Regions from separate parts of the Bradyrhizobium sp. JHI2711 genome, predicted to be linked through region 1. Evidence: riboswitches for the same ligand, from Rfam matches in the RefSeq annotation. Region 1 holds a riboswitch; the other holds the start of a gene.
What was found. A riboswitch is a leader RNA that binds a small molecule or an ion and turns the genes downstream of it on or off. The one in region 1 is predicted to bind S-adenosylmethionine.
Positions count from the first base shown of each region.

Region 2: another riboswitch for S-adenosylmethionine. It lies ahead of metX (homoserine O-acetyltransferase MetX); the one in region 1 lies ahead of ACTEK7_RS16060 (O-succinylhomoserine sulfhydrylase).

Region 1 is NZ_JBPZPT010000002.1:759,022-764,145, forward strand. Features, by position in the region: gene ACTEK7_RS16050 (SGNH/GDSL hydrolase family protein) at 1-79, shown strand, start outside; gene ACTEK7_RS16055 (SGNH/GDSL hydrolase family protein) at 92-1,081, shown strand; gene ACTEK7_RS16060 (O-succinylhomoserine sulfhydrylase) at 1,196-2,383, opposite strand; SAM riboswitch at 2,460-2,539, opposite strand; gene ACTEK7_RS16065 (2'-deoxycytidine 5'-triphosphate deaminase) at 2,620-3,756, shown strand; gene ACTEK7_RS16070 (PAS domain-containing protein) at 3,862-4,275, shown strand; gene ACTEK7_RS16075 (hypothetical protein) at 4,381-5,124, shown strand, end outside.
Region 2 is NZ_JBPZPT010000002.1:926,244-931,367, forward strand. Features, by position in the region: gene ACTEK7_RS16900 (prephenate/arogenate dehydrogenase family protein) at 1-78, opposite strand, end outside; gene hisC (histidinol-phosphate transaminase) at 75-1,172, opposite strand; gene ACTEK7_RS16910 (chorismate mutase) at 1,207-2,055, opposite strand; SAM riboswitch at 2,212-2,291, shown strand; gene metX (homoserine O-acetyltransferase MetX) at 2,386-3,588, shown strand; gene metW (methionine biosynthesis protein MetW) at 3,591-4,253, shown strand; gene ACTEK7_RS16925 (alpha/beta fold hydrolase) at 4,370-5,124, opposite strand, start outside.

The sequences.
Region 1 (5,124 bases):
CCATGATTGCCTTGGCCGGGCGTTGGCACAGTTCGTGATTGACGCTGCCCATCTGGAGCCGGCCCAGCAGCAAAATTGAGGTCTAGCGTTAATGAGTTCTCTCCGCCCTTTTTGCCTGACGTCATGGCTGGCCGTGCCTGCAACAGCAGTGCTGTTGTTGCTGACGCCCGCCTCGCATGCGCAGACGCCGGCTGCACAGCCGGCGACCCCCGCACCCGCCCAGTCGCCTGATCCCGCGCCCGCTACGCCGTCCCAGACCACCGTCGCCGCGAGGTCGCCCGAGCAGCGCGGCGTCACCTCGCGCGCCATCGACAAGGTGAAGGAGGTCGCAAAGTCCGCCGCCGACATCTTCAGCCGCGTGCCCTGCCTGCCGCCGAAGGGCGGCTCCAAGGCGATGGGCTCGCTGCCGCATGTTGCGAGCAAGCTGGTCGCCGGCCAGCCCGTGGTCATCGTCGCTTTCGGCTCCTCGTCGACCCAGGGGTTCGGCGCGAGCTCGCCGGAGTTCAATTACCCCAATCGTCTCGCCGCGCAGCTGCGCCGGCACTATCCGACCGCCGACATCAGCGTCATCAATGCCGGCGTCGGCGGCGAGGACGCCCCCGAGATGATGAAGCGTCTGCAGACGCAGGTGATCGACAGGCATCCGGATCTCGTGATCTGGCAGGTCGGCACCAACGCCGTGCTGCGCAATCTCGATCCTGCCGATACGGCCAAGCTGGTCGAGGACGGCATCAGCCGCATTCAGGCCGCCGGCGGCACCGACATCGTGCTGGTCGATCCGCAATATTCGCCGGCCGTCAACCAGCGCAAGGAGAGCGCCGGCAAGATGATCAAGCTGCTCGGCAACGTCGCCGAGCTCCGCAAGGTCGGCATTTTCCCCCGCTTCGAGGTGATGCGCGACTGGCACGAGAACCAGTCGATCCCGGTCGAGAGCTTCGTCATCGCCGACGGCCTGCACATGAACGATTGGGGCTATGCCTGCTTCGCCCAGCTGCTCGGCGACGACATCATCCGCTCCGTCGGCCAGATCAAGCTCGGTGTGAGCGTGCCCGCCGATGTGAGAACGTACCGGCCGATGTGAGAGGGTGCGTAGGGTGGGTTAGGCGAAGCCGTAACCCACCACTGTCTATCTCCGCGGATGCAGCAGAGGTGGATTACGCCTTCGGCTAATCCACCCTACGAGACCTCGCTTCCCTCACGCCTTCTCCAGCGCCGCGGTGAGATCCTCGATCAGGTCATCCGCGTGCTCGAGCCCCGCCGAGAAGCGGATAAATCCCTCGCTGATGCCGAGCGCGGCGCGGTCTTCCGGCTTGAGGCGCTGATGCGTCGTCGTCGCCGGATGCGTGACGAGGCTCTTGGCGTCGCCGAGATTGTTGGAGATCTTGGCGAGCTTCAATTCGTTGAGCACACGGAACGCCGCCGCCTTGCCGCCCTTCACCTCGAAGCCGACCAGCGTCGAGCCGCCGCGCATCTGCTTCTTCACCAGCGCCGCCTGCGGATGATCGGCGCGGCCGGGATAAACCAGCCGCGAAATCTTCGGATGGCTCGCCAGCACCTCGGCGACGCGCGCGGCCGTGTCGGTCTGCGCGCGCACGCGCACGCCCAGCGTCTCCAGGCCCTTGAGCAGGACCCAGGCATTGAACGGCGAAATCGACGGGCCGGTCTGGCGCATGAAATTGTGGATGTGCTCGGCGATGAAGGCTTCGGAGGACAGGATGATGCCGCCGAGACAGCGGCCCTGGCCGTCGATGTGCTTGGTCGCAGAGTAGACGACGACGTCGGCGCCGAGCGCGAGCGGGCTCTGCCAGATCGGGGTTGCAAACACGTTGTCGACGACGAGCCGCGCGCCGCCCTTGTGCGCGATCTCGGCGATCGAAGGGATGTCGAGCACGTCCAGCGTCGGGTTGGTCGGGCTCTCCAGGAAGAACGTCTTGGTGTTGGGCCTCAGCGCCCGCTGCCACTGGTCGAGATCGAGCCCATCGACCAGCGTGGCCTCGATGCCGTAGCGCGGCAACAGGTCCTGGATGACGTAGAGGCAGGAGCCGAACAGCGCACGGGAGGCGACCACGTGATCGCCGGCCTTGAGCGGCGCCAGGATCGCGGTCGTCACCGCCGCCATGCCGGTTGCCGCCGAGCGCGCGGCCTCGGCGCCTTCGAGCTCGATCATGCGGCGCTCGAACATTGCAATCGTCGGGTTGGAATAGCGCGAATAGATGAAGCCGGGATCTTCGCCCTTGAAGCGCGCCTCGCACTCCTCCGCGCTGGCGTAGACATAGCCTTGCGTCAGGAACAGCGCCTCCGAGGTCTCGCCATATTGCGAGCGCAGGGTGCCGGAATGGACCAGGCGGGTTTCGGGGCGATAAGTGGCAGACGACTTCGACATAGGACCCTCTCCGACATGACCGTCGAGGCGAAAACGGTCACAAAAAAACCGGCCTGGATATCTCCACGGGCCGGGATCACAGAGGTCCCCGGCCTGTTTAGCGACTTATTTAACGTGGCTGCAAGCCGGCCGGCTCAAATCACCACGGGATAAGTGATGCTCATATTCCGCAATGCCCTTTCCGTCAAGGCGTCCATCGGATAGCCGTAAAAGACTTGTATTTCCGGCATGTCCGGATGCATTCGACCCTTGATGAGGACCCCCGGTTGACGTTCACGGTCGCCGCCGACGCCAATGGTATCCTGCCCGACCGCATGATTGCGGCGATGGCGGAAGAAGGTCTCATCCTGCCCGCCTACGACTTCGTCGAGAGCCAGATCCAGCCGGCGAGCCTCGATCTGCGCCTTGGCGACATCGCCTATCGGGTCCGCGCCAGCTTCCTCCCCGGGCCCGGTGCCACCGTGGCCGAGCGCATCGACGAGCTGAAGCTGCACGAGTTCAGCCTCGCCGACGGCGCGGTGCTTGAGACCAACTGCGTCTACATCGTGCCGTTGCTCGAGAGCCTCGCGCTGCCGCCGGAGATCGTCGCTGCCGCCAATCCGAAGAGCTCGACCGGCCGGCTCGACGTCTTCACCCGCGTGATCGCCGACGGCACCCGTCGCTTCGACATGATCGGCGCCGGCTATCACGGCCCGCTCTATGCCGAGATCAGCCCGAAGACGTTTCCGGTGCTGGTGCGCGAGGGCTCGCGTCTCAGCCAGGTGCGCTTCCGCACCGGCGATGCCATCCTCAATGCCGACGAGCTCGATGCGCTGCACGCCAGCGAGCGTCTCGTCGACATCGACGATGCCGATCTCTCCGGCGGCGTTGCCGTCTCGGTCGATCTCTCCGGCGAGAAGGCGAGCGGCTTCGTCGGCTACCGCGCCAAGCGCCACACCGGCGTCGTCGATGTCGACCGCCGCGCGGGCTACGCGGTGGAGGATTTCTGGGAGCCGATCTCGGCGCGCCCCGACGGCAGCCTGATCCTCGACCCCGGCGAGTTCTATATCCTCGCCTCCAAGGAAGCGGTGCAGGTGCCGCCCGATTACGCCGCTGAGATGGTGCCGTTCGATCCCCTGGTCGGCGAATTCCGCGTGCACTATGCCGGCTTTTTCGATCCCGGTTTCGGCTATGCCGGCGCTGGCGGGCTGGGATCGCGCGCCGTGCTGGAGGTGCGCTCGCGCGAGGTGCCGTTCATCCTCGAGCACGGCCAGATCGTCGGCCGCCTCGTCTACGAGAAGATGCTGGCCCGCCCCGACGCGATGTACGGCCAGCGCATCGGTTCCAACTACCAGGCGCAAGGCCTCAAGCTCTCGAAGCATTTTCGGGTGTAGCCCGATCCTGTAGCCCGGATGGAGCGCAAGCGTAATCCGGGAAGGTCTCACTTGTGGCGCGATCCCGGATTACGCTTTGCTCCATCCGGGCTACAAGGTGGTGACATGATTGAGCCATCCCAACTCGACGCACAGATCATCAACGACGTCGCGGACGCGCTGATCTATTCCGATCGCTCCGGCACGATCACACGCTGGAATCGCGCATCGACCGCGCTGTTCGGCTTCACGGCCGACGAAGCGCTCGGCCAGAACCTCGATCTGATCATTCCCGAACATCTTCGCGCCGCGCACTGGAAAGGCTTCGACGCCGCGCTCGCGAGCGGCACCATGAAGCTTGCGGGCAAGCCGACGCTGACCCGCGCGCTGCACAAGAGCGGGCGCAAGCTCTACATCGAGATGACCTTCGCATTGGTGCGAGACAACGATGGCGCGGTGCAGGGATCGGTGGCGATGGCTCGCGACGTCACGGAGCGCGTTGAGCGCGAACGGGCGGCCAAGGCGGCGCAAAATTCGTGATGCGGAATTGACGGAAAGCCGCGCAGGGAGGCCTGCACGCGCGTCATGTTGCCTGTCACCGGCGGCGGTGACACACTCGATCAAAACCATGATCAGGGAGCGAACATGACCACCGCACCAGACCTCGCGCGGGAAGCGCAATGGAAGCGCTGGCGTGCGATCGCCGATCTCTATCACGCCTGTTTCACCGGGCTGATCCTCACCGTCGTCACGCGCCGCGGCACGGCGGATGCCGCAGAATTCGTCTTCCGCGTGTTTCGTCGGCAGCAGCAGGAGCGTTTCCTGCCGGGGCTCAGGAAGCTCGGGATCGACCATCTGCCGCCGGCGGTCGCGGCTGCGCAATACCACTATCTCTCCAACTGGATCGGCGGCGTGCATGTCGAATACATGTACGAGAGCGACACCAAGGCTTGGATCCGCTATCCGCCGCCGCGCTGGATCTGGAAGGGCATCGCGATCTGTGGTGTGCCGGGCGAAGTCTCCCGCGCCATGCTGCGCGGCTGGCACGCCAACAACGGAGTTGCGCTCGGCGATCTCAGGCTCGGCTTCGTCTGCACCAAGCAGAGCGTCGACGGCCAGGACGGGCTCGAAGGCTATTACCATCTTTACGACCATCCGCTCGAGCTCGACGAGCGCCTGGTGTTCGCGCGGCACCTGGAGGCGCCTTTGTTCGATGCGACGACGGCGCCCGCATTGCCGGTCGCGAGCTGGCCAAGACCGCGGCTGGAAAAGGCCTATCGCAATTACGCGATGGAATATGTCCGCACTGCCGCGCCCGTGATGGTGCAGCTGTTCGGTCCGGAGGATGCCCGCTATCTGCTGCACCTCACCGGCAAGCTGATCGGCATG
Region 2 (5,124 bases), 170 kb from region 1:
CGCAGCGCGGGCGATCGAGCCTCCGATCAGGCCGAAGCCGATCAGCGCGACGCGCTGGAAGTGCGCCTGCGCGCTCATTTGCCGCCCATGAAGTCGCGCAAGCCTTCGACGACGAGGCGGTTGGCCTCCTCAGTGCCGATGGTCATGCGCAGCGCATGCGGCAGGCCGTAGTTCTTCAAGCCGCGCAGCACGAGCCCCCGCTTGGTCAGGAACGCGTCGGCGTCATCGGCGGTCGTGCCCTTGTCCGTCGGGAAATGGATCAGCACGAAATTGGCGACGCTCGGCGTCACCTTCAGCCCGAGCTTGCCGATCTCCTCGGTGAGCCAGTTGCGCCAGGTCTCGGTGAACTGCTTCGACATCGCCTGATGCGCGGTATCCTCGATCGCGGCGACCGCGGCATACATCGCCGGCGTCGACACGTTGAAGGGACCGCGGATGCGATTGACCGCGTCGATGACGTGCTCGGGCCCGAACATCCAGCCGATGCGCAGCGCGGCAAGACCGTGGATCTTGGAGAAGGTGTGCGTCACCACCGTGTTCTCGGTGGTGGCGACGAGCTCGATTCCCATCTCATAGTCGTTGCGCGAGACGTAGTCGCAATAGGCGGCGTCCAGCACCAGCAGCACGTGCGAGGGCAGGCCGGCGCGCAGCCGCTTGACCTCGTCGAACGGAAGATAGGTGCCGGTCGGGTTGTTGGGGTTGGCGAGCCAGACCAGTTTTGTCCGCGGCGTCACGGCTTTGAGAATGGCGTCGACGTCGGCAGTGAAGTTGGTTTCGGGCGCGACCACGTTCTTGGCCCCGTTCCCCATGGTCGCGATCGGGTAGACCAGGAAGCCGTGTGTCGTCGAGATCGCCTCGTCGCCCTGGCTGAGATAGGTGTGCGCGAGCAGATTGAGGATCTCGTCCGAGCCGGCGCCGCAGATGATGCGGTTGGGATCGAGGCCGAACGAGCGGCCGATCGCCTCGCGCAGCACGCGCGAGGTGCCTTCCGGGTAGTCCTCCAGATGATCTGCCACGCGCTTGAAGGCTTCGATCGCCTTGGGCGAGGGCCCGAACGGCGTCTCGTTGGCGGAGAGTTTGAACACCTTGCGGCCCGGCTCCGGCACCGGGCTCTTGCCGGGCGTGTAGGGCGCAATATCGAGAATGCCGGGATTCGGCACGGGGCGGGACATCTTGGACTCCGGATAGGCTGGGCTGCTCGCGATTTTACGATTTCGGCCCGGTCGGGGGCACCGTATAGCGCGTTGCGTGGCTGCCGACGAGGGCCACAGAGCGCACCGAGGCCCCCGCCTCGATCAGGGCAGCCCTGATCTTGTCGATGCTGGTCGCGCCGGTGACCGAGACCAGCAGCGCCGCGCCGTCGAAGGCGGTATCGGGCACGGCCACGATCTCGGCGAGCGGCGACAGCGCGCGGGCGACCTCGGCGTTCCATCCGGAGACGCGCACGCTGAACGTCTCGACCTCCGTCACCAGGGCGCTGTCCGCAACGCGCGAGATCGCGAACACCGGCAAGGCGGCCGGATGGTCGGCGCGCTCGATGAAAGGCATCCGTGCGATGATCTTCGGTGCGCCGTCCGCTTCCAGCTCCAGCCACCATGGCGTGCGGCTCGAGGTCGCCGAGACCATTGCCAGATCACCCTTGGATTTCGCTACCGCCTCGACCGCGGCCTGTGCGCTGAAATGCGCGACGTAAGGCACTGTGAAGCCGAAATTGAAGCGCACGGAATCGCGCATCGCCGCCTCGCTGGCCGAGATGTCGGCATGCACCGAGAACGGCGCCTGTACGTAAGTGAAGGTCGAGATGATGACGCGCCAGATGCTCTCGACCGTGTCGAGCGGCAGGATGCCGCGATGACGCTGCACGATCTCGCGCATCATGGCAGCCTCGCGCGCGGGACGGAACGCCGAGCCGACCTCCTGGGTCTGCTTCACCTGGATCAGGCGATCGATGATCTCGCCGCGCTGCATGAGGAGGCGATGCATGCCCTCGTCGATCGCGTCGATCTCCTTGCGCAGTTCCTGCAGCGATGGTGGCGCGGGCGGACGTTGGGACATGTCTGGTCGTCGATCGTTCCGGTGGGGGATATCCTGATTAGGCAGTCGGGGCGGCGAAAGCAAAGAGAAATGACGTGCTTTGCGGGCGTCGCGGCAGAGGCGAATTGGGGCGATCCGGGCCGCGACTTGACGAAAACCGCCCAAGACGGTAGCTTTTGCCCGTTCCGTGGTCATTTGAGCCGGCCGGCTTGCAGCCACGTTAAAAAACTCGCTAAACAGGCCGGGGACGCTTCCGATCCCGGCCGAACCTATCGTTCAGGCCGGGTTTTTCATGGCCTGATGTCAGCGGCGCGGTCGAGCAGCCAGTCGCAAACGAGGTCGATGTCCGAGATGGGTAGCGTCAAGTCGATACCGAGTCCTGCGATCAGCGCCGACGAGCGGTCGCACGAGGTGGATCATCCAAGCTCGCTGGTTGCGCATTTCGGCACCGAGCAGCCGCTGCGGCTCGATTGCGGCGTCGATCTCTCCCCGTTCCAGATCGCCTACCAGACCTATGGCGAGCTCAATGCCGATCGCTCCAACGCCGTGCTGATCTGTCATGCGTTGACCGGCGATCAGCATGTCGCCAACGTGCATCCGGTCACCGGCAAGCCGGGCTGGTGGGAGACGCTGGTCGGCCCCGGCCGCCCCATCGATCCCAAGCACTACTTCATCATCTGCTCCAACGTGATCGGCGGCTGCATGGGCTCGACCGGGCCGGCGTCGATCAATCCCGCCACCGGCAAGGTCTGGGGCCTGGACTTCCCCGTCATCACCATTCCGGACATGGTGCGCGCGCAGGCGATGCTGATCGACCGGCTCGGCATCGACACGCTGTTTGCCGTCGTCGGCGGCTCGATGGGCGGCATGCAGGTGCTGCAATGGACCGCCGCCTATCCGGAGCGCGTGTACTCCGCGCTGGCGATCGCCTGCGCGACGCGGCACTCGGCGCAGAACATCGCCTTCCACGAGCTCGGCCGCCAGGCCGTGATGGCCGACCCCGACTGGCATGGCGGCGGCTATGCCGATCGCGGGATCCATCCGCATCGCGGGCTCGCGGTGGCGCGGATGGCTGCGCACATCACCTATCTCTCGGACGCGGCGCTGCACCGCAAGTTCGGCCGGCGCATGCAGGACCGCGAGCTGCCGACCTTCTCGTTCGACGCCGATTTCCAGGTCGAATCCTATCTGCGCTACCAGGGCTCGTCCTTCGTCGAGCGCTTCGACGCCAATTCCTATCTCTACCTGACGCGGGCGATGGACTATTTCGACATCGCCGCCGACCACGGCGGCGTGCTGGCCAAGGCCTTCGCCGGCATCGAGACCCGCTTCTGTGTGGTCTCCTTCACCAGTGACTGGCTGTTTCCGACCTCGGAATCGCGCGCACTGGTGCACGCGCTGAACGCCTCGAGCGCGCGGGTGTCCTTCGCCGAGATCGAGACTGATCGCGGCCACGACGCCTTCCTGCTCGACGTGCCCGAATTCTTCGACATCTCCCGGGCCTTCCTGCAATCGGCAGGCAAGGCCCGCGGGCTCAACCTCGAGGACCGTTAGCGATGTCCGTGCAGGAAGTGCTGCCGCTGGACGGCGTTGCGGCCAGGCCGTCCGGTGATTATCGCGCCGATCATCGGCTGGTCGCCGAGATGGTCAAGCCGGGCTCGAAGGTGCTCGACGTCGGCTGCGGCGACGGCGATCTGCTTCAGCTGCTTGAGACCCGCGGCATCGACGGCCGCGGCATCGAATTGTCGCGCGAGGGCGTCAACCGCTGCGTCGCCAAGGGGCTCGCGGTGGTGCAGGGCGATGCCGACACCGATCTCGTCAACTATCCCGACGATGCCTTCGACTACGTGATCCTGTCGCAGACGCTGCAGGCGACGCGGCAGCCGAAGGTCGTGCTGGAGAACCTGCTGCGCATCGGCCGCCGCGCCATCGTCTCGTTCCCGAATTTCGGCTTCTGGAAGATGCGGCTCCAGCTCCTGATCGGCGGCCACATGCCGCGCACGGAGAATCTGCCGGCGACCTGGTACGACACCGCCAACATCCATTTCTGCACCATCAAGGATTTCGTGCAGCTCTGCGACGAGATCAACGTCAAGATGGAGCGCTCGGTCGCGCTCGATCTCTACGGCCGCCCGGTGCCGCTGAACCTGCCCTGGTGGGTGTGGAACATGTTCGGCGAGCAGGCGGTGTTCTTGCTGAGCCGCGGCGGGGGGAAGTAGTTTCTCTCCGTCATTCCGGGGCGATGCGAAGCATCGAGCCCGGAATCCATCGTCCAACAGCGCCTGCAGCCCGATGGATTCCGGGCCTGCGCCTTCGGCGCATCCCGGAATGACAGCTAGTGGGAAACCAGCGACCGCGGGTCCCGCACCGGCCAACGTCCTGCTTCCACCAGCGTCACGAACCGCTCGACACTCTCGTTGAACAGCGCGGGCTCCTCCAGGTTCAGCACGTGGCCGGACTTCGGAAACATCGCGAGCCCCGCCGCGGGCAGGTGCTTCTTCAGGAACAGGCTGGCGCCCACGCAAGGCTCGTCCTCGTCGCCGCAGATGATCAGCGCGGGTGTTGCCGCGCCTCTGATCGCGTCCGTCATCGTGTAGATCGAGGGACGGCCGCCCTGGAATCCGCGCATGGTGCGCGCCGATCCCATGGCATCGTGCCGCGCCAGTGCGGCGTAGAAATCGGCATGCCCGCGTGGATCCTTCACCAGGAACGGAATCCGGCTCGGCGCCTCGCGCGTCACTTTCGCGACCTCCACCGAGCCCAGCGTCTCGAACTGCTCGGCATTGGCGCGACACTGCTTGCGCCAATCGTCGAGGTTCTCGAGTTCCGAGCCGGAGCCGACGCCGGCGAGCGTCATCGACAGTGCGCGCTGCGGCGCGCTCAACCCGATCTGCAGCGAGGAATAGGCACCCATCGAAAGACCGACGAGATGCGCGCGCTCGATGCCGAGATGATCGAGCACCGCAAGCGCATCGGTGTAGAAATGCGTGTAGGTGTAGACCTCGCCGTCAGGCACGTCCGATGGCGTGTAGCCGCGCGCCGAATAGGTGATGCAGCGATGGCCACGCGAGAAGTAGCGCATCTGCGGCT